Regions from separate parts of the Peribacillus sedimenti genome, predicted to be linked through region 4. Evidence: riboswitches for the same ligand, from Rfam matches in the RefSeq annotation. Region 4 holds a riboswitch; each other region holds the start of a gene.

Region 1 (5,785 bases), 190 kb from region 4:
CATATGTGGAATAACGCGTTTGAAGTATTCAACATGGGATATGCATCTGCCATGGCATGGTTCCTTTTCATTATCATTCTGATTTTGACAGTATTTAATATGAAGTTCAGTAAAAAATGGGTGCATTACGATGGAGGTGACGGAAAGTGAACAACCAGGTAAAATTCTATCAAACCATGAAATTCCGGAGGCTGGCCAAAAACTCCATTGTTCTCACCGCTTTGATACTGGGCAGCATTGTGCTATTAATGCCCCTTTTGTGGATGGTGTCCACCTCTTTGAAAACACCGGCGGAAATCATGCAGCATCCGCCTACCTTGCTGCCCGAGTCCTTCCACTTGTCTAACTATATTGAGGCATGGAAAACCGGACCATTCACTCGCTGGGGTTTAAATTCATTACTTATAGCCGTGTTTGTCACCATTGGGAATGTACTCGTCAATTCATTCATAGCCTATGGTTTTGCCAAAATTAATTTCAAATACAAAAACAAACTGTTTGTCCTTGTTCTTTCAACAATGCTTATACCGGGGTTTGTAACAATGATCCCGCAGTATATGGTGTTCTCAAAGCTTCACTGGATCAATACGTATTATCCGTTAATTGTGCCTGCCTTCCTGGGAAGTGCATTCTTCATATTCCTGCTTCGCCAATTCATGCTCACGATTCCGAATGAATACAGTGAAGCTGCCATCATGGACGGGGCAAGCCATTTTCGAATCTGGTGGCATATCATGCTGCCGCTGACAAAACCGGCCCTTGTCACAGTAGCGGTATTATCGTTTGTTGGTTCCTGGAACGATCTCTTAGGGCCGCTCCTCTACCTCAACGATGAAAGCCTTTATACACTGCAAGTTGGGTTGCAGACATTCAAAGGCAGCGTCCAGGTTCAATGGCATTACCTAATGGCAATGAGTGTCATGGTTCTGTTGCCTACACTGATTCTGTTCTTTATCTTCCAAAGATTCTTTATTGAAGGATCCAATATCTCTTCCGGCACGAAGGGATAAGTGCTCAAAAAGCATTGGCTGCACTGGCCAATGCTTTTTGCTTTTTTAATATGAAAAACTAAGCTTCTACCAGAGAAGTCTGTGAAGCGTTTAGAAATGTTTCAATTTCTTCAGCAGGCTGAGATCGTGCGAACAGATATCCCTGGGCAAAATCACAATTCCTCGACTTGAGATATTCTCTCTGTTCCTCGGTTTCCACACCTTCTGCCACGACCTTAAATTGAAGGCTGTGGCCAACGGAAATAATTGCTTTGACAATGGAAGAATCTGAAGTTCCGCTGCCCAGATCCCTGACAAAGGTTTTGTCAATTTTGATAAAATCAACAGGAAGCTGTTTCAGGTAGCTTAACGAAGAATATCCCGTACCAAAGTCATCGAGGGACAAAAATACCCCAAACGTTTTTAGCTCCTTCAGCTTGCTCACAGTGCTCTCGATATCATGAATAGCCACATTTTCTGTAATTTCAAGATTCAGCCAGCCGGGTTCGAGACCGCTTGCCGTAATGATTTTTTTTACTGAGCCAATAAACCGCCTTTCCATAAACTGCCTCGGAGAAATATTAACCGAAACGTGTATCGGTTCAAATCCTTCCTCCTGCCATTTTTTCGCCTGGCGGCACGCTTCAGAAAGCACCCACTCACCAATTGGAACGATGAGGCCAGTCTCTTCAGCTAAAGGAATAAATTCAGCCGGGGATATGACTCCTTGATCGGGACGGTTCCATCTGATTAAAGCTTCAAGCCCCTTTAAACTATTTGTTTTCAGATCTATGATTGGCTGGTAATACAGCTCGAATTCCCCATGCTCGAGGGCTCTTCTCAACTTGGCCTCCATGAGCGCCTGGCCCGCATTCTTTTCGCTCATTTCCTTCATATAAAATTTATACATATTCTTGCCGGCAGCCTTTGCCTGATACATCGCCGTGTCCGCATTCAGGATCAGTTCATCTACATCTGCCCCATCCTCAGGGAACATACTGATCCCGATACTCGGTGTGATATATACCTCCTGCTGGGCTATGCTGAACGGCTGGGACAAGGCCTTTAGAATGCTCTTCGCCACTTCCGATACATGTGTACGCGATAAACCTGGCAGATATATGATAAATTCATCGCCACCCTGTCTTGAAACAGTATCTTTCCCTTCCACACAAGCAGAGAGCCGCTCTGCAACCTGCTGAAGCAGGAGATCCCCAAAGCTATGCCCAAAGGTATCATTAATAACCTTAAACCTGTCTAAATCTAGAAACAGGATGGCCAGGGAAAAATCGAACTGACTTGCCTGCTGTAATACTTTAGCCAGATTCGAATGAAAATAATGGCGGTTTGGCAGTCCAGTCAGGAAATCATGGTATGCCATGTAGTTAATTTTTTCTTCAGCCTGCTTCCGGAACGTGACATCACTAATATAAGCGGCATAGTTGCTTTTTCCTTCAATTTTAGTAATCGTAAATTCTATCGGAAAAGTTTCCTTAGCCTGAAAATACCCCTTGGCAGGGAGTCTTTCTCCTATGTATCGATCAAATTCCAATATGCCAGTGCCTTGTTCAGCGTCGCCCGTTCCAGGAATTTGGATTAGATTGGCCAGCTGTTCACCGATCAATTTCTTCCGCTTGATCCCAAAGGTTACTTCCCCGGCAGAATTAGCTTCGAGAATGATTCCATTTGAATCTATGATAAAGACACAATCCGGTGTCGATTCCAATATGGCCATATTAAATGCCACTTGTTCACTGTACTTTCCATCCAGAAACATACTTCGTATAAGGACCAGCGATAGAATCACCATCACCGAAATAGCTATGGACAGGCCCAGCAACGAATTATTGATAATCAAGGAGGATGTATGATTGCTGTGAAGGGATGAATCATGAAAAATAGCGGCTGACATGCCCAGGTAATGCATGGCCACCACTCCCAATGCCATCACAAGGCTCCCTGCAGCTTTTTGCCTGTCCCACCCGGCACTCACTTTATCACGGAAATAGAAGCTTAGATAAATCGCCAGTATGGAGGAAGCAAATCCCGTAGCCACGGATAAAACTAAAGGTTGGGTACGGTATGTGATATCCACTCCTTCCATCGCTTCCATTCCTGTATAGTGCAGCCCTATAACCCCAAGCCCCATTACAAATCCTCCAAGGCATATTTGCTGTAAAAATACTTGAGGCTGACTGGCTATAATGAGGCATAGGAAGGAACAAACGATACCTATGATCAATGATACCCATAGCAGAGGAATGCTGTAGGTGATGTGGCCAGTCCGATGCGCAGCAAGCATGGCAACAAAATGCATTGCCCAGATACCAAGGCCCATTGAGAGCGCACCGCTGACAAGGCAATAGAACCTGGAGGCACCCTTTGTCTGGCTCACCCTTTTTGTAAGATTAAACGAAGCAAAAGAAGCCATCCAAGCAATGATAAACGAAAACACTACTAAAATAATATTATAGTCTCTCAACATGCGCTTCACCTCTGCATAGTAGTAAACCATTAAAACTATGCCGTTATTGCCCAATAAATAAGGCTATCCCCATAAATGAAGATAGCCACTTTACCGAATATCACTATTGCACAATGAAACGGTAACCCAGCCGTCGTAGTCATCTGACCTTAGACCTGTGGCTTTGCGTCCCCACCTTTCGATGAGTTTGCCTTTTTCGTAATGATGAATTGTTTAAATATTACCATTAACATCCAACTGTGTAAATAATTATTCCTATATTTTACTATTTCAATTTGATTCTTTTGTCACAATAAGACAGCCGTTGTGGTCAGATCAAAGGGTAAAAATCCCTATCACAAATAAATCAATCTCTAATAAGACCAAAACTGTTATGTACATTAAGCCCTTTCTTTCCTAATCTTTATTTTACTTTATAAAAAAGTTTCAAGGCGGGGTACAGCGGGAAAACTTTGATACAGGCTTGCTCGCTGCGCAGCCTTTTTCTATTCCTGCCATAGTTAAACTCTACAAGGTCCAGTTTTTTATTTCTTTATAATGATTGTGATGCATATCCTTATAGAAAGTCCAAACCCCATGAATAGAAAATAACAGCGAAAGAGGGTGATGCATGGTGAAGTCATTGGACAATGGCACACTTGTGGCAGAAAGCTGGCTGGATCTTCAACAAGAGCTCTTTAACTTTCCGGCACATCCCATCCATGGACGCTATCGCTCCCCCTTTGCCTATCGGGGTGTCGATAGCGCAGCATTCAAACTGGCGACCAGCCTGATGAGAATTGAAAACACAGGAATGGAATCCCACCTGCTCCGTAACTTCAATAAATATTCACGGTCCGTGTTAAAAGATAAACACAACGACTGGGAGCTGCTGGCCGTCGCGCAGCATTACGGCCTGCCGACACGCCTCCTTGACTGGTCCTTCTCTCCCTATGTGGCCATGCATTTTGCGACATCCGATATAACCAGATATCGGGAAGACGGGGCAATCTGGTGCCTGGACATCATCAAGGTCCATCAACTATTGCCTCCTATTTTCAAAAAAGCATTGAGCAACGAGGAATCACATATTTTTACTGTTGATATGCTGAAAGACGTCTGCCCCGATTTAAAATGCTTTGATGCAAAAAAGGGAGAAGATGACGACTTTGTCATCTGCCTGGAGCCTCCCTCCATGGAGGAACGTATCGTCAACCAATATGCCCTATTCACAGTGATGACAAATCCAGTCCGAAGGCTTGATGAATGGCTCCACCATTATCCGGATCTTTATAAAAAAATCATCATTCCCGCCTCCCTCAAGTTAGAGGTCAGAGATAAGCTTGACCAGGCCAATATTAACGAGCGAATGATTTATCCAGGCCTGCAGGGTGTCAGTGCCTGGCTAAAAAGATATTGTACCAATATTAAATTAATGAAATTTGAAGATTAATTATAGAAATGGAAGTATAGAAGATGCCGTCCCTTTGCAAAGGCATCTTTTTTGTGGCGGGTCGGAAAGGTTTTGCCATAGAAAATCCAACAGGGGAGCGAGTTTTTATTCTAGTCCCGGTTTATTAACAGCGATAGGCCAGGGACAGGGGAATGAAATACTAGTAAGTTTAACCCTAACGTGAACTGCCCGGAGTAAGTCCGTAAAATGAAAACGAAACAGTCATATATATTCCTTTTTACCTCCCCTGGCTTCCACCACGATAAACAGTGAAAAGGGATTAAGCTCACTTATTTAACCAGAATAAACATTTTTAATTTCCAACTTGAATTCTTCTTTATCTTTTAACAAGACACAGCTGATTCGATACTTTTTCGCTGCGATTATATAAAAATTGTCCGTCATAGCGATAAAGCCATATTTAATTACATAGTTTTATAGATTGCTAGCTGTTTATCATCGTTATTTCCGGTTTTATGAGCGAAACTTTGGATCCGTAGATCGAAATCTTATTTATGCACGATAACTGCCATTTAATGCGTGTATTTCTATTTTTACGATCGAACTTCTGTAACGTTAAATATCACAAACGACTCTCACCCTAAAAAGCAGCTGAACTGAAAATAAATATAACGAGAATGTTCATTCCCGGCCCGTCTCTTTTCTATGAGCACAGGGCTTCTATACCGGGGACCTATTTGGTAAGATGAAGATATTATTCAGGTCAAGCAAACTGTTTGTATGGAGGATAACGATGAAGGTTGTAAATAACGTTACAGAATTAATCGGGGACACACCCGTCGTCAAACTGAATAGGCTGGTTCCGGAGGGAGCCGCGGATGTGTATGTAAAGCTCGAAATGTTTAATCCGTCCCGGAG
Region 2 (5,785 bases), 1.0 Mb from region 4:
ATCATCGAAGAAAAGCATATCAATTGGGTAATGTATATGTATGTGATAAACGTGGAAATATTGATGTCACAACAAAAAAAGAGCAGCTGCTGGCTATGCGAATTGCTTCCCCAAATAGTGTGTGAATTGTCCTTTTTCTGACTCAGCAGAATCCGTTACAAATTTTAATGGGGTTCTTCCTACTCCTCTCCAGGTACAAGTTGAAATTTTAGATAAAAGATCTGATTTCAATGGTAAAAATCCATATCGCGTATAGATTTTGAATTTCGCCCATTAAAGTCCATATATCGAGTAAAATTTGATATTTCGGGCATAAAGTGGCTGAATTCGAGCATAATTTCACACAAGTCTCTGAAATTAATACATCCCAAACCTGCTGAAGCTGTCATAATTGATTTTTTTGATTTTCCGGTAAATCTATTGCAAATTATTTTTAGCTTATATGTTGTAGAAAAGGCTGAAAGTAAAAAACAGCGCCGGACAGACCATCCAGCACTTATTGACTTAAAGAATTATAATACTCAATCATGGAATTAATCTTTTTCAGCTGGTCCCGGCTATTGCAAGAAATCACCATGTCTTTGATTTTCTCCAGCATCATAATCTGCTCCTCATACCGAAATCGTTTTTCCCTGCTGACGGTTATACTGGTTTTTTTATCTGGATTAGTGATTATAAGCTTCAGTAATCTATTTTTTGTTTCTAAAGATGAATTGATTTGCTGGAGTATGAGTGGTTTATCTTTATTTTGAAGAAAAAGGATTTTGTTCATCGAATGATCTTCTCACAACACTCTTTATAGCCTTTTGAATGCGCGTCTCTCGGCATAAGGTTTGCACAAATCGCATACATGAATTTTGGACGTCCCAAAATACAATGTAGTCTTACGGAATTTCTTCTTGCAGAAATGGCATGTCTTTTTGAAAAACATCTTTATGATACCCCCAATATATTACTTAAGAGTTATCTATTCTACAAAATCCGATAATATTCCTGTTTTTGGAAGGTTGTTCATTTTCATAATGATCACAAAAAGCGCCATTTATGCTTGCGGAAACATTAATAAGAACTGTGTCCCTTTGCCTTTTTCACTGGTAACTTTAAAGGTTGCGCCCATTTCTTTAAGGATATGCAGGCTTACCATTAAGCCGAGTCCAGTCCCTTTTTCCTTGGTTGAATAAAAAGGGAAACCCAGGTTCTGGATCTGCTGTTTGTCCATGCCTTCCCCATTATCGGATACCCTTACCATGGCTGTTCCGTCTTCGGCAAAAACCTTTACCTGTACCGTTCCAGGAATCTTGGAAGCTTCAATGGCGTTTTTTATAATATTGATAAACAGCTGCTGAACCCTGCCTGAAATGCCAAAAATTCGTATATCGCCGATGATATCAAGTGCTATTTGGACGCCATGATAATTGGAAAAAGAGGATAGGGCCTTTACGGATCGTTTCGCTTCCTCGCCTATATTCAGCGTTGTGAATTGTCTGCTGGATTGGTTTTTTCCCAATGATAAATAGTCTGAAATAATTTCATTTGCCCGGTCTAGTTCTTCTAAAGATATTTTTATATACTCCTTTTCAGCATCAGAAGTATTTTTAGATATAGACAGCAATTGCAGGAAGCCCTTAATGCTTGTCATCGGATTTCGTATTTCATGGGCAACGCTTGCGGCCAATTGCCCAGCAACATACAATTTTTCATTTCTCTGAATCTCGGCCATTAAATCCAGCTTTTCCTGATGGGATTCCAGCATATAGATCGCAAACCAGATCATGATCGCATTTGCTATGACAAAGAAAATGTAGCTAACCAGCTTGACTGGGGTCAATGGGTCATGCAGAATGACCGTGCCGATTATGGGCAGCATGGCAGAAGAAATAGTCAGGTAGGCTGCTGAATATGTAATCTTGGTACGCCGTGGCCATGCCATATATTTCTCTCTATAAAAAAACATGACTAAACTGCTTAAACTTAGGACGATGAAGGCTGGAATCATTCCTACGCCTCCTAACAAAAACCTGATGATGAAGAAAAATATGGTGACAAAGATGCCTATCCATGTCCCGCCATAAATAAATGCCAGAAACCAGGGGACTAATCGTAAATCCAGAAAGATTCCGTCGTCAATCGTAATGGGGACCAGCATACTGGAATACATGGTAAAGCCGCAGACGATCCCCCAAACAATATTCCCCCGTTTTCCAGATCGATCAGCCCCCAGTGCTAAGAAAAGGATGATTGGAAATAAAACCATTAGCATTTGGAGCAGTATTTTATCATATTGAAAATCCATGGCTTACTCCCTTAATATACTTTCATGTAATCGTACTGAGTTTTACTCTCCTTCTAGGCTAAAATAAATAAGGCAATTTGTCTATATTTCTGAAATACCAAACATTTCGGTCGTTCGGACGACCGCATCACACACATTTTGCCTGTTAATGACACTTTCGCCTGCTACTTTTATCATGGAAATTGTAAAAAAGTGAGGCTTTATGTTTATAAAGGCAATAACCCGGGTATTTCCTCTACTGTAAAGAAGTAGTTATATAACCATATATTTACATAGTTAAAGGCAAACTATTCGAAAGTATAGGACGCAAAGTCTGGAGTCTAAGGTTATGCAGGCAATACTCATAACTATGATCGTCCGACCGCCACAATCAGCATAATTGTGGCGTTTTTTATTGTCGTGATTTTATTAAAGGATTTTATCCTTTAATTTAATTAAATATCAATCCTAAATGGGGTGGTGCAAAGAAATGTAAAGGGAGGGTCGGTAATGCATTCATCATTTATCTTACTTACTTTGGAGGGGTATCGAATTGAAGAAAACAAGAATTAGAGGGTTGTATGCGCTATCTATCGCATTCTTACTGATTTATAGTATTGTTTTTCCAATAGGGATGGCAAAGGCATCTGAAAACAGCGCAGGCCAAAATGGACAGAAGGAAGTGGAGCTGGATTTGAACGCGACCACGAATAAACAAAATGTCACCGGGTCTGAGGAACAGAAAGAGCAAGTTGAGAGTTCTCCACAAGCGAATCCAGAAAAAGCAACAAGTCAAGACATAGAGAAGCATGACACAGAACAAACAAAATCTGAACAAAAAGGAGCGAAAGAACAGGCACGGGATTTAGAAAAAGAAGCAAAAGTACTAGCAAGGGAAACAAAAGAACAAACCAGGGAAGCAGAGAAAGAAGCAAAGAAGCTATCTAGACAAACAGAGCAAGAAATCAAGGAACAGGCTAGAAAAGTAGAATGGGAAGCCAAACAGAAAGCGAAACAGGCAGAGCGGGAAGCCAAAGAAAAAGCAAGACAAGCAAAACAGGAAGCTGAAGAACAAGCTAGACATACAGAACGGGAAGCTAAAAAACAAGCAAGGGAAGCAGAGAAGGGCTCTCATCAGAACAAAGCTACCGAAATCCATCTGCATCTTAAAAAATGTGCGAAATTAGTAAAGGAAGTTTCCGTACAGATTGGGGACAAGTGGTTCACTTTATCGAATCCGGGCAGTTCTCCTCTATATAAGATGAAGGATGGAGGGGAGTTTGTAAAAGACGATGTGAAGGCATTCAAGCTTGTTACATTATCGGGTAAAGAATTGGTCGTCACACCGGCTGAGCTGCGAGTGGGTGTAGAAGCAAATGGAACCATCAATTATTGGTTCGAGCAGTGTTCAAGATTGATAGAAACTGAGCCGCCGGCCATCCCGCCAGCAGACGATCAACAGAGCATCATAATTGGCAAAGTAAAGCTGATCCTTGATGGCTGCAAAGCACCTATACAGAATATTAAGCTGGTATTGAAGAATGAAACAATCATTGACTTGAATTCTGGTACAGCGGTTTTAGAGTTTCTCCTGCAGACCGGTGTTGATTTTAACAAAATTCAATCTATACAGGTAACAATAAATGGGGAAGTAAAAACATTCCCGCTCTCAAACACAGATAAGTTTCACTATAGCCTGGTGCATGGAACGCTTGTCATTACAATAGAATGCGATGTAAGCGCTGACCCAGGAACTGGAACCGACCCATGTGAATGTACACCGCCAGCAAATCCGGGCACTGACCCAGGAACAGGCACACCACCGACAAATCCGGGTACGGATCCTGGAACGAGCATACCGCCGACAAATCCAGGCACTGACCCAGGAACGAGCTTACCGCCGACAAATCCAGGAACTGACCCTGGAACAAGTTTACCGCCAACCGATCCCGGAACTGGAACCGATCCTGGCACAGTAACTCCACCGGCTGGACCTGGAACTGGAATTCCAGAACCATCGATAGATACTGGAGCGGAAATACCAACTCCGACTGTACCGGGAGATGAAGAAGTGGTCATTGAAAATCCAGAAGCACCAGCGTCACCTGGTGACCTAGGATCTGATAATGACAATGGAGAGGATGCGCCACAATCTGAAGTAATATCTGATATAACGTCAGCTGGAACTGCGTTATCAGATGATACTACCTTGCAAAGCGGCACTCTTCCAAAAACAGGTGAATCTTCTAGAATAGGTTTCTACATTGCCGGCTCACTCCTCATCGTATTGGGAGCACTGGCCCTAAGATCCAGAAAAATTCAAGGTGAATAATAGATTGGCAGAGAGGGACAAAGGTCTCTCTCTGGTTTTTTTATTATTCAGGTTTTATTATAATATAGGCTGCTAATAAATGGGAACAGATTTTGTGGGATGGCAGCGAACCGAATAAAGTATGAGAGAAATACAATTCAACTTTAGAGGTGCAGAAGTGTTCATTTTCCACAAAAAACACCCTATAGATGTAATTCTATAGGATGCTGTGATAAGTTATCTTTTTTTTCATTTTGTTCAGTAAACGGGCTGTAGTTTATTTAGCAGTTGTAATAATTCTGCGATATCCAGAGGTTTGGTGAGATAATGTGTGAATCCTTTTTGTACTAACCTTTTAACCTCAGAAGGTCTTGCATCTGCACTTAAAGCAATGATCGGGACATCCGCCACAATTTTATTCTTTTTCAGAAGTGTGAACGTTTCTTCCCCGCTCATATCAGGCAGGTTTAAATCCAACAGAATGATATCAATCTTTTCTGTATTTGCTAATTCCAATCCTTCTTGTGCGTTACGAGCCACTATAAGTGTATAACCAGGCTCCAGGTTAAAAACGCGCTTCATTAAATAGATGTTTGATTCAGTATCCTCGATATATAAAACACGTTTTAGCTCCCTGTTTGTTAGTTGAGTTTCTGTATGCTCAACACCAGATTTACCATCCAATTCAGCTATCGCTTCGATTTTTAGCTCAAACCAGAAATCACTGCCTTCTCCTAAAACGCTGGATACACCCACATTGCCATCCATTAATCGCATAAGCTGCTCGACTAGCGGCAATCCAATTCCGGCCCCTTGTTCACCGGTCCCATTAATCCGATAGAATGGCTGAAAAATATTTTGATATTCATCCTTGGGGATTCCAATGCCCGTGTCTTTAATATGGACTTCAAGCCTGTCAGCATGTAAATGAACGGATACCAGGACTTCACCATTCATGCGATTGTATTTTATAGCATTACACAGAAGGTTTAGTATTACTTGTTTTAAGCGAGTAGGATCAGCTTTGACAAACACTTTTCGGCAGCCATCCAGATGTTTTTTTACGCTGATGTTTTTACTTATGGCGAGCGGCTGGATACTCTTGATACAATCATTGAGGATATTGGAAAATTCAATTATGGACAGCTCCATTTTAATCTTTCCAGAGTCTATTCTTGATAAATCCAGTACCTCATCTATAA
Region 3 (5,785 bases), 1.0 Mb from region 4:
TCCAGCTCATCCAATGAAATCGTGAGATACAGCATCTTATCCTCATCAGTATGATTACGCTCCTTTAACAGCTGCAGAAATCCCTTAATTACAGTTAGAGGGTTGCGCACTTCATGAGAGATGCTCGCAGCTATCTCACTGACTGTCTTCAATTTTTCAAGTTCCCTCATTTCTTTCGCCAATTCCCTAAAATTATTCGTATAACGGCTGATGATAAATACAGAAATAACAATTGCAATAATGACTACAAAAGATCCTATGGTTATAAAATTCCGGCCAATTTGATTCGCAGAAACCGCCAAATCTTTTTTTCCAATAACCGATATGTATTTCCAGTTTTGATTTGCCGAAGTGGTCACATGTAAAACAGATTTTTCGCCGTCTACGTTTGCCTCAAATATGCCGTCTTGCCCGATTGCTCCCAATTCGGGAATGTTCAATTTAGAAATTGGTTCAAAATTTAGTTCGGGCTTTTTAGGATGAGCAATAATCGTGCCATCTCTTTGCGTTAAAATCACATACCCTGTACCGCCTATTTTCACATCATGCATCAGGCTTGTCAGACCGTCGAGACTGACATCCAGCCCCATTACCCCGATTCTTTTGCCATCACGTTCAATGGTGACAACATTACTGACTATTTTATGGGGTATTCCAGATGAAACATAAGCACCTGTCATCAATACTTCGCCTGGATCCTTCAAGGCCTTAACATACCAGGGCCGCTTTCTTGGATCATATCCTGGGAGAGTGGGCCCTTCAGGGTATTGGACATACCTGCCATCCTCCGTGCCCATATACACATACATTGCATCAGGATGTTTTTTTCCAAAGTGAGAGAAAACTTCATAAATTTCCTTTTCCAACGCACCATTTTTGCTTGGCTGCATCTGGACGAATGTCCCTTTCTTTTTCATATCCTTATATGTCGTTATGCTGCTGTCCGCCTTCAGCACTCGCCGGTCAGTCGCCTGCATATTTAAATCTTCCTCTAATCCCTTAAAATACAGCGAGATTGCGTTATCTACCTTTTCGATTTCTCTTAGACTAGAATTCACATACTCCTGTTCAGTCATTTCCCGGACCTTTCCATTGGCAAGAATCGTAATAATGGAAAGGGGAATTAATAAAAGAAGGAGCGAAAACAATATCAGCTTCTTCTTTACTGAAAACCATTTAACTTCCATGACAAACTCCTTTTATCGCTAAACTGAAACATAATAATAATGTCAATTTCCAGGTATATTCTCCAATCTTAATATATTTTTTTGACTGATTAAAACCCTGTATTTGTTTTATTTTTTTATGAAGTCTACTACATTTCAGTGTTTCTTCTTATGTATGGTAATTGGCTGAACAAACGTAATCCTCTACTACACTTACCACAGGCTAATCTCTGTCATTCAGAAAGAGACAGAACAATAGGTCGATATCATGAAAGATGTATTTGAAAATGCACAATAGGGTGTAGAAATATCAGTTGAACTTCAAATAATTCGCTAGAATCCTAGACAGCACCCGAACCATCAGTCCGCAAATTGTTGAATTACCGACGGTGCAACAAATATCCGTCACCGTTCAGGAATTTGCATAGTATTATTACCTTATTGAGGAGGGAGTTAATTACACATGTTAATAACTGCAAGAATAAAAACGTAGCTGAATTATTTTAAAAGCCTACATAACGGGCTAATAAATAATACATTTTTATTACATTCCAGAAACACAAGCCCTCCACTTTGATAAAAATCTGCCTTTTTTGACCCGTTTTTTCGCATCATAGATACAACATAGTACCTACAAACCAGAAGATAAATCCACCCATTTAGCTACTTTTGGCACTATCACCCGAATTTTGTAATCTAATTGTAATATCCCTGTGAAATTGTCGTAAAATGTTTGTTATATAGTAGGTTTATCAGCCACACCAGGAGGGTAAAACACTATGTTAAAGAAAATTGTCGCAATAGTCACTCTTGCCATAGCAATCATAATAGTATCACCAACCTTAGGTGAGGCAGCAACACCAGCAAAAACAACCATTAAATATGTAAATGTCGTAAACGACACTTTAAATATGCGCACCACTGCTTCAGCAAACGCTAAGATCATCACTGAGCTAAAGCCTGGAACTCAGGTATCTGTACATAATGAAGCGAACGGATGGGCTAAGGTAACAGCTTCCGAGAAACAAGGCTATGTAAATGCAAGATATCTTTCCGCAACTAAGCCTATTGCAGCCACTGCAGCATCATCATACCGTGCAGTAGCAATCAACGTGGCAAAAAGCAATCTAGGGGTCAAATATAGATGGGGCGGAATTACTCCAAGCGGATTTGACTGTTCTGGACTTGTGAAGTATTCCTTTGACAAGGCAGGCAAAACTTTACCGAGGACAGCTGCACAAATGTACAGCACAGGTGCACGCGTTTCATCTCCTCTTCCTGGGGACCTGCTATTCTTTGCACCAAACAAGGCGTCTAGACCAACACATGTTTCCATCTATCTTGGAAATGGTCAGATGATTCACTCTGCTTCATCTAAAGGAGTTTCCTACTCCTCTACAAGCAATTCATACTGGAAACCCAAGTTTATTGGAGCAAAGCGCATATAATATCTCAACCACCAATCTGTTGATTGGTGGTTTTTAATGCATTTACGCATAAGGGCTACAGAATCTGGTGCGCCATCGCTGCCTTAAGAGACAATGAATTTTCCAACTTCCGAAAGATACGAATGGGTGCTGACATGTACCTGGACGGCAGTGGATCTACTACATATACAGCCGAGTCCCCTACCGAACACTTTTTATATTAAATAGACCATCCGACTGGAAGGAACGAAAGGGTAGCAAACTCAATATTGCTGGTTTCTGCCCCCTCTGAGTGCTGTTTCTGCCATACATTCAACCACAAGGGATTTAATAAAATTTCTTGTAAAAGTGGAAAGGTGTTAAAAGAGGAAGACATATTCAATAACGGAGTGACGTAAACGCGAAGTCCTCTCAGGATGGTAAGCTACTTGGTATAGCTATGTAGTTGTCTAGGTATTTCTTCACAGGAGAAGATATAGGGATGATTGATCCGGTGGCCCAATTACTTCTCCTATTCAACTATATCCACCCAAATATTCTGCAACTGTGAGGTGGATATATTTCTATTATTTATTTATATCATTCCTTGACCTTTTTTATATTCCTTGGATGCCACTTCCACGCACTCTCTATAATTTGTTCCAGTTTTATTTCTGTTTCCCAGCCTAATTCTTTACGTATCTTATCTGAGGCAGCTACAAGTCTGGCAGGATCAATTGTAATCCGTGCCAAAAACTGAGATTTTATCTCTTTGCCCCAGTAAATGCTGATGAATAATAAGAATTAAATGAGTCTCAGGATCATGATATACCTGGACCGGCAAGCCGAATCGGAGCAAAAGCGCAACATCTCATTCCTTTATCCCTGATTATTCGAATCGATAACACTACGGTATTCGCTGTATAATAACTTATAATTTTTAGGTTTTCATATACGAAATTTTTTCTCTTCCATTGGCATGTTGAACCCTATCTATCTACCCAGCTAAAGATCTTAGGGATACCATTGAATCAAAAAAAGAAAAAGCCACTCACCAAATCTCCCCTGTATTGAGAGCTTTGGTGATCGACGCGCACTGTCACCGTTTAATACATATCTTTTCTACTCGATGCTCTGCTTTAAAAGGGAAGCTTTTTTCTGCTACTATTCCAGATTTTTATATAGTGGTGTCCTTCCTCGGTCCTGAATACCTTAATACCTAGCATCCTAAAAGGTGTCCAGATTTCCTTCATTAATAACAAAGGCATGTAATCCTTTTCATCCTCTTTGCGGCAGCCCGACTATCATAGTTATCGATTCGGTAACATTAGATTCGTGGCTTTGCGTCCTTATCTTTCAATAAGTTTGCATTTCTCCAAAATTATTGCATGTTCTTACAATTATTATAGAAATAACTTCCAGAGTTTTTCCATGATAACTTTTCCAATAATTATTACAATTTTCGACTTACACCTATCAACGAAGAGATAGATTGTTATTATCCATATTTCCATTAAAAAATGAACTAGCTTTGTCACTAGTCCTTAACATTGAGTTCAACTTTTATTAGTTTTAGTTATGGTGTAACCAACAACAGACAACGGCATACTTTTCAAATCTGACAATCCTCATCAATTAAGGTCAGATCTTTTGCCTTAGGATGCATTGTTAATAGTGTTAAATCCTCTAATGACACCGCAGCAGCACATACATGCAAATCTTCATACCTCATTTCGCCAACACTTATATCGGTTACCATTTTACTACCGTTTTTTATAGTAACAGTTAAGCTCTTTGCTGACTAAATCCTTTGATATCCTTACATAGCTATTTTCATAAACTGAAATAGCATCGCTGCTTCTTAGCTGGTTGGTAATGTCAGTATTAGATCGACACAACAGCAACAAAATTTCATACCCCTATCCCACTGTACAAAAAATATGATACAATAGACTTACTCAAATGGTAAATTTTTCTCAAAGCAAAAACATCCCCTCGATCAAAGGGGATGTTTTTCTTATGATGCGAATATTTCATGTGTTGAATAAGCTTTAGTTAATTTAACGTTACTTAAGCCTGGCTAATGCAATTCTCAAATAAAAACTGTTCTTGTTAAGCAGCCTTTGGCTCGACTTGGTAGCCTGCTTTTCTCTTTCCGACTCTTCGTTTTACATTACCTACTATATAACTGCCAAATGGCAAAGCATGAATAATTTTAATAATAACTATTGATACCGCCAGGGTAATAAAGAAAAGACCGATGACCCTTGTGCTTGTATGTTCAAAATATGGGGCGACATAGGGAGCCAAAAACCGTTGAACCTGCCAGTGCACAAGATAAATTCCAAAAGAATAGTTGCTTATCAGATTAATGACTTTAAGGTTCGGTACAAGCTGGCCCCATGCAAAAACAGCAACGATGATGGCAAGTACTAGAGGAAACAGGTCATGCCTGTAAGATGCCACCCTAAAGTTTCCAGATTGATAAGACATGAAGAAGTAAAATATGGCGATAGCGACTCCCACTAACGAAAGCCATTTATACTTCCAGATTTTTTTGGCGAAAGATTGATAATGCTTCCCTATTATATAGGCTATTGCAAAATAACCGATCCAGGCTGTAAACGGAATTTTTAAGTGATTTCTATTTTCCTGTACAAATGGAAGATTTCCATTAAGTATTGTTAAATGGGCGACCATAATCATCAAACTAGCTGGAAGCAGCCAGTTGGTCGGGATTTTGTACTTGGTAATCACATAATGGAGCAAATAAAATTGAAAAATGATTAAAATAAAATATCCTTCATAATTTCCCATGACTAAATTGAGAAATATTCTTTCACCAAGATCGGTGCCAGGAGTAAAGTGTTTCGTAACAAATGCATCGATAATCGCAAAGGCCGCATAGGGCGCGAAAATCCACTTAAATCGTTTGGACCAGAACTTTTCCGGCAGACGATCAGGATATCGGTTTGCAAGGATGATTTCTGAAAGGACTATAAAGGTAGGAGTCGCATAACACAAAGCTGTCCGCAGCATATTATAATGTTCAATCTCTGGATAGCCTACTGCTCTGCCTGTTTGTGTTGTACTATGCAGGAAAACAATACTCAAACAGGCAATGGTACGCAGTAAATTCCACTCTTTTATCATCTCAGATACCTCTCTACGTTTTTTCAACATATAATTTTCCTTTTCCTTACTAAGGTAACA
Region 4 (5,785 bases):
GGGCAAAGGCTCATACATTTGTTACCGGCCAGACACCAGTCATGAGATATCACCGCTATTTAATGTCTGCGATTCTAAGTGGCAGGGCGCAAATCGCCAAAGCGGTTAATGCTACATTAATCTCTCTTGATGACGCTCCGAGCGGCTATGCTGAGTTTGACAACGGTGCATCCAAGAAATTTGTAATCGACCCGCACAACCTGGTAAGAAGCTAATAGTTTAAATAGAAGAATAGTGATGAGGAGCTGCCTGGGGGCAGCTTCTTTTTGTTGAGGAGACATCGCATTAAAGAATTTGAAACCCGCCAACCTTTAGCAACCGTCATAACACGCAGAGTGCACCCTCAAACTAGAATAAATGGACCTTCCATCCATAAAAAAACAGTAAATACATTCATTTGTACTTACTGTTCCTGCCTATATTATACGGTTTTTACATATTCCTGAATCATTTCGGCTGTCACGAACTTTCGTTTTTCAGTGATGCGCAATTCAGGCAAACGGTTCATTTTATCCGTAACGGCGTTAATTTTGTCCGTAGTGAAGGGAAGCCCCTTCTGGCAAAGGGAAACAGCTTCTTCTATATAGCGTTCACGTTCCTGGTCGAGGGCTTGAAATTGATTATAAATTTTGTTCTGGTTAGCAGCATGCTGTGCCAGGTCTTTATGTACACTCATGTATTGTCACTCCTAATATTTCAAAAAATGGATATGTACCATCATACCAATATATTGTAGCCGCGTTAAGTACATAAAATATTTCTACAAAACTTGAGCTGTCTTCAGCCCCTTATCAACCTGCATTCATGGGGAGAAATTTGAATGAAACCCTCAATGCTTGGCTGGCGCATAGCTCCCCCCTCTGTCCACTCTGCAAATTTGACTTTGACCGTCATTTCAGGACGCACCCAATAATAATCGCCATGCCTTTCTGGCTTTTTGGCAAAAGGGTGCTCCCTAATAACCATTGGTTTTAAAAGCTCAGCCAGTTCCCTCCATTCCTGGTCCGTCATCTTTCCAGTCCCTGTGTGCCCTACATATTGCAGCTTTCCTTTTTCATCATAAAGCCCCAGTAAAATGGCGCTCACTATATTATGGCGTAATGTAAAACCGCCAATCACAGCAATGATGTCCCGGTAATTTTTAACCTTAACCCAATAGTCCTTCTTTTTCCCGATAACATAAGGTGAATCGTTCCGTTTCATAACGATGCCCTCCATGCCCTGTTCTTTAATCGCATGAAACAGTGCGCCTGCCTCACAGACAGAAGGTACAAGCTGAATATGGTCATTCGGAGTAATGATTTCTGAAAGAATATTATTACGTTCCCTAAAAGGCCGAGTGTTCAGCCAATTGCCATTAAGATAAAGGACATCGAATATCATGTAGACAATCGGCACACTTTCTGCCACAAGCTTCACCCGATCAAGCCTCCTGATTCCATCCCTTTTCATTACTTCATGAAAGGCAGGTTTTCCATTCTCGCCTAATGAGATGACTTCTCCATCCAATATCACTGACGATTGTTTGCAATAGCTCTGAACATTCGTTATCTCGGGATAATGCATGGTTCGCTCGTTTTTCTTTCGGTTGAAAAGACGGACACGCTCATCGTCAGAGTAAGTTAGCACTCTTACCCCGTCCCACTTTATTTGTGCAACCCAGCCCTCACCTCCGGGTATGGTGACACTGCTTTCCGGCTCCATTGGGAAAATTGGTTCCAAATCGAAGACCTCCAATGCTTTCGTATTGGCAAATACGCCAAATTTTACATAGTTTTGGCATAATCTATCGAAAATATTGATAAGAGGAGGGTAAAAAACAGTATGGAAAAAATTAATGTTGAAGGAAGACCGATTGAAATATTCAAACCTGGCGAAGTTATATGGCCTGAAGCTGGACTGAGTAAGCTAGATTACATAAATTATTTGTTGGACATCTCTCCCTATCTAATTCCTCATACAAAAGACAGATTACTTATGATCTGGCTTTACCCGCATGGAATAAACGGGAAGAAAATTGAAAAACGTTCCCTGCCCGCGAGTGCTCCGGAGTGGGTAAACTGTGCGATGTATAAAGAAAAACAAAGAATTCTGCTTAATGACCCAGCAACCTTAGTTTGGGCCGCCAACTATGGAGCTTTAGAGTTCCACGTCCCATTTGACCGATATACGAAAGAAAATTTCCCGCTCGAGCTGGTTTTTGACCTTGATCCATCGGAGAATAATAGCTTTGACCTCGTTCTTGAGGTAGCTCTTGCACTGAAAGCACTATTAGATTCACTCAACCTGATATCCATACCCCGGACTTCCGGATCGACAGGCATGCAAATTTTCGTACCGATTTCTGCTGATTACACATTTGAGGAAACGCGACAGATTAACACATTCATTGCCGAATATTTTCAGGAAAAAATGCCGGGAAAATTGACGTTGGAACGTGTGGTAGAAAAAAGGGGAAATAAGCTGTATTTCGATTATTTACAGCTTTGGAAAGGCCGGACGATGCCGGCTGTTTACTCCGTAAGAGCAAAGCCTAAAGCAACAATTGCTGCACCGGTGACATGGGGAGAGGTGGAAGAGGGCTTCAGGCCAACGGATTTTACCATTCTCAATATAAAACGCAGAATCCAAGAGAAGGGAAATTTGTTTGCCCCTGTCACAACTGAGAAGCGTGAACAGAGCTTGGAGGATATTTTGTCATTCATCAATAAAAATCAAGCATGAGTGGCTTGTTTCAGACACACTGTATGAAGCAGCTTTCTTTGTTGTGGAAATGATTTAAAAATGTAGAAAGTAAAGAGTTTATCCATTGACTTAATAATAATTATTAATATAGAATGATTTTACATTTAATAGGTATAATTAACCAACAAACTATCCGATAAAGGCAAACTCATCGAAAGATGGGGACGCAAAGCCATGGGTCTGTCGTTCAAATGTGTATTTTGGACTATGATTGCCAGGCTGCCGAATAGCCCAAAATCCGGCTATTCCACTTACTGGAAATAGCTTTTTTTTTGCGTTCAGTCGGACCAAAAGGGGAAGGAGAAGAATTTATTATTTATAAAGCATCACGATTATAATTTTACATAAGGGATGAGAAAAATGAAGATGACAATTGGGAAAAAATTGATGGGCGGATTTTTAATTATCGCCATTATTCTTGGGTTAATCAGCTTTGTTGCATACTATAATCTACAAAAAGTGGATGATACCTATTCAGACCTTGTAAATCGCCGGGCGGTCATCTTAACAGATACAAAGGATTTGCAGATTGCAGCTTCCAGGGAGATAGCAGCTTTAAACGGCGTGATGCTGCGTCAACAGGCAGCCTCCGGTATCTTATCTGATGCTGTTAGAGAGGTCAATCAAAAAGTAAATGTCATCGATGAGATGGTTCAGCCGCAGGCGGTCAAGGATCAGCTTAAAGAGCTTGAAGAATTAAATAAACAATTTAAAACTGCTTCTGATCAAGTGATTATCTTGATGGGTTCAGATCAACACAAAGCTACCATTGTTGCAACGGAGAAGGCAATTCCATTGGCCCAAAACATCAGGAATATAGCAGATGGCATCGAACATGACTTAAGGAAGAACATGGAAGAAGGAAGCGGTGCAGCTTCCAATAGGTCAGACGCCGCTCGGAACACTGTTCTGATTTTAAGCATTGCTGCGTTCTTCCTGGCTGTCCTGATTGGTTATGTGATAACAAGAATGATAAACAGGCCAATTCTGTCGCTGGAACAGGCGGCAAAAAAGATTTCTGAAGGCGACCTGACCCAGCAGAATATCAAGGTTAAAAGCAAAGATGAAATTGCGAACCTGGCTCATTCCTTTAATCAAATGAATGAAAATCTTCGTGCTTTAATTGGCCAGGTAGGGGCGAATGCGGATCAGGTTTCAGTGACATCTGAGGAATTGTCGGCAAGTTCCGAACAGACGAGCAAAGCAACGGAGCTAATATCAGCTGCCATTCAGGAGGTTGCGGTTGGCTCGAACAAACAGGTCGAAAATGCCAGAGAACTGCATCACACTGTAAGTGGAATATCCAGTGGAATGAACAAGGCTTCTTCCTCTATGCAGGCAGTTGCCGCTTTGACCGCGGCTGCCAATGACAAGGCAATTATGGGACATGGAGTGGTCTCGCAAACAGTGGAACAGATTAATCTTATCCATCAATCGGTGAGCTCGACTTCAGAGGTTGTAAATGCGGTAGGAAAAAAATCTGAAGAAATCGGCCAGATTGTCGACTTCATCACACAGATTGCCGAACAGACAAACTTATTAGCATTAAATGCAGCGATCGAAGCAGCACGTGCTGGTGATCATGGCAAGGGATTTGCAGTAGTAGCGGATGAAGTGCGGAAATTAGCCGAGCAGTCCAGCAAAGCTGCAGGTAACATTCGAAATCTGATCCAGGAGGTACAAACAGAGGCAGCCAAAGCAGTTCAATCCATGACGAATGGAAATGAAGTGGTGAACGGAGGCATACAGCTGGTTCATGAAACGGGCACGGCCTTTAATGATATTTTAGCATCGATTGAACAGGTGACGGTAGAAGCACAGGAAGTGTCTTCCATTGTTGAAGAAGTGAACAAGCAGTCCCTCGGAATGGTAGAAATGATGGAGGGCATAGCGCAAATAGCAGAACAATCTGCAGGGAATACCCAAAATGTCGCAGCTTCTGCGGAAGAACAAACTGCATCCATGGAGGAAGTGTCTTCATCTGCTGAGACATTGAGCCAAATGGCTCAGGATCTTCAACAGCTGGTAAATAAGTTTAAGGTGTAATACCGTCCGCAAACAAAAGATAAGATTTGTCTGTGGTTGTTCAATGATTAGGTGGGGTCATATATGAAGGAAACGGTTGAATTAATTAAGGGATTTTTTGAGGATATAGCACCTGAGCAAATGCTGTCTTTGGCGCTCGGGGGAAGAGAACTTAACTCTGAACAGCTTACATTGATCCAGGCCATCAAAAGAGAAAGCGAATTTCCTGACCCAATCATTAATGTTTTGCTTCAGTATTCGTTAGTGATCAGCAATGGCCAATTGAATGGCCAACATATTGAACAAATTGCTGCACAATGGCAACAACATAACGTCCAGTTGGTGGAACAGGCAATGTGTTGATAGATAAGGATACTAAAAGTCTCCTGCTGCGCCGCTATGGCCTCGGCAGCTATGAACGAATCCAGCTGAGAAAAGAGATGGAATGACAGAGACTCTTCTTGTTTGCCCGACCCTGCCATCTTTGAGCAACACGTATAATGGAAGCGCGGAATTCCCTTCCGAAACACTCGGAACATATTCGAAAGGTTCCGAACTGTTCGGAACCAGGCTGCGAGCTGAAAACAATAAAAACACACTTCGATGGAGTGTGTTTTTTTATTGTTTTGCTTTATGTTCGAAGTACAGGAAAAGATTCGTGATTAATTTTGAGACGATTCCCACGGCCACATAGCCTAAAAACAGATGAAAGTAATTCGCGCCTCTGTTCAATTCAAACAGGTCCAAGGATATAAGCAATGGTTTCAATACAAAAGAAAACAGTGCGCTCAATATCAGCATGAATAGATAATAATTCTTCTTATTATTCAGTGCCCATTGGTATAGAAGCATATAAGAAACAGGCACAAGCGATACGTCCAATGCGAAACTGATCGGCAGTACAGGCAGAAGTTTATATGGATAATACCATAAGGCCCTTGTACCTCCATATGTATCTATGTACGTAAACCACACGTGTACATTGAAACCAAAGAACCCTAGAAGCAGGGCCTTT

What was found. Region 4 has a riboswitch for cyclic di-GMP ahead of V1500_RS03370 (methyl-accepting chemotaxis protein). Riboswitches for the same ligand answer to the same signal wherever they lie in the genome.
Region 1: another riboswitch for cyclic di-GMP. It lies ahead of V1500_RS02465 (EAL domain-containing protein); the one in region 4 lies ahead of V1500_RS03370 (methyl-accepting chemotaxis protein).
Region 2: another riboswitch for cyclic di-GMP. It lies ahead of V1500_RS23260 (LPXTG cell wall anchor domain-containing protein); the one in region 4 lies ahead of V1500_RS03370 (methyl-accepting chemotaxis protein).
Region 3: another riboswitch for cyclic di-GMP. It lies ahead of V1500_RS23285 (hypothetical protein); the one in region 4 lies ahead of V1500_RS03370 (methyl-accepting chemotaxis protein).

The regions. Positions count from the first base shown of each region.
Region 1 is NZ_CP143547.1:460,503-466,287, reverse strand. It holds gene V1500_RS02475 (carbohydrate ABC transporter permease) at 1-150, shown strand, start outside; gene V1500_RS02470 (carbohydrate ABC transporter permease) at 147-1,010, shown strand; gene V1500_RS02465 (EAL domain-containing protein) at 1,069-3,474, opposite strand; cyclic di-GMP riboswitch class I at 3,592-3,676, opposite strand; gene V1500_RS02460 (FRG domain-containing protein) at 4,085-4,906, shown strand; gene cysK (cysteine synthase A) at 5,661-5,785, shown strand, end outside.
Region 2 is NZ_CP143547.1:4,737,986-4,743,770, reverse strand. It holds gene V1500_RS23270 (hypothetical protein) at 497-772, opposite strand; gene V1500_RS23265 (ATP-binding protein) at 1,043-2,293, opposite strand; cyclic di-GMP riboswitch class I at 2,565-2,662, shown strand; gene V1500_RS23260 (LPXTG cell wall anchor domain-containing protein) at 2,826-4,604, shown strand; gene V1500_RS23255 (ATP-binding protein) at 4,842-5,785, opposite strand, start outside.
Region 3 is NZ_CP143547.1:4,744,491-4,750,275, forward strand. It holds gene V1500_RS23275 (ATP-binding protein) at 1-1,187, opposite strand, end outside; gene V1500_RS23280 (C40 family peptidase) at 1,946-2,614, shown strand; partial or broken gene V1500_RS23285 (hypothetical protein) at 3,173-3,398, opposite strand; cyclic di-GMP riboswitch class I at 3,861-3,952, opposite strand; gene V1500_RS23290 (acyltransferase family protein) at 4,685-5,755, opposite strand.
Region 4 is NZ_CP143547.1:651,396-657,180, forward strand. It holds gene fdhA (formaldehyde dehydrogenase, glutathione-independent) at 1-215, shown strand, start outside; gene V1500_RS03355 (DUF2533 family protein) at 422-676, opposite strand; gene ligD (non-homologous end-joining DNA ligase) at 781-1,722, opposite strand; gene ligD (non-homologous end-joining DNA ligase) at 1,825-2,724, shown strand; cyclic di-GMP riboswitch class I at 2,877-2,972, shown strand; gene V1500_RS03370 (methyl-accepting chemotaxis protein) at 3,106-4,791, shown strand; gene V1500_RS03375 (DnaD domain protein) at 4,855-5,133, shown strand; gene V1500_RS03380 (CBO0543 family protein) at 5,389-5,785, opposite strand, start outside.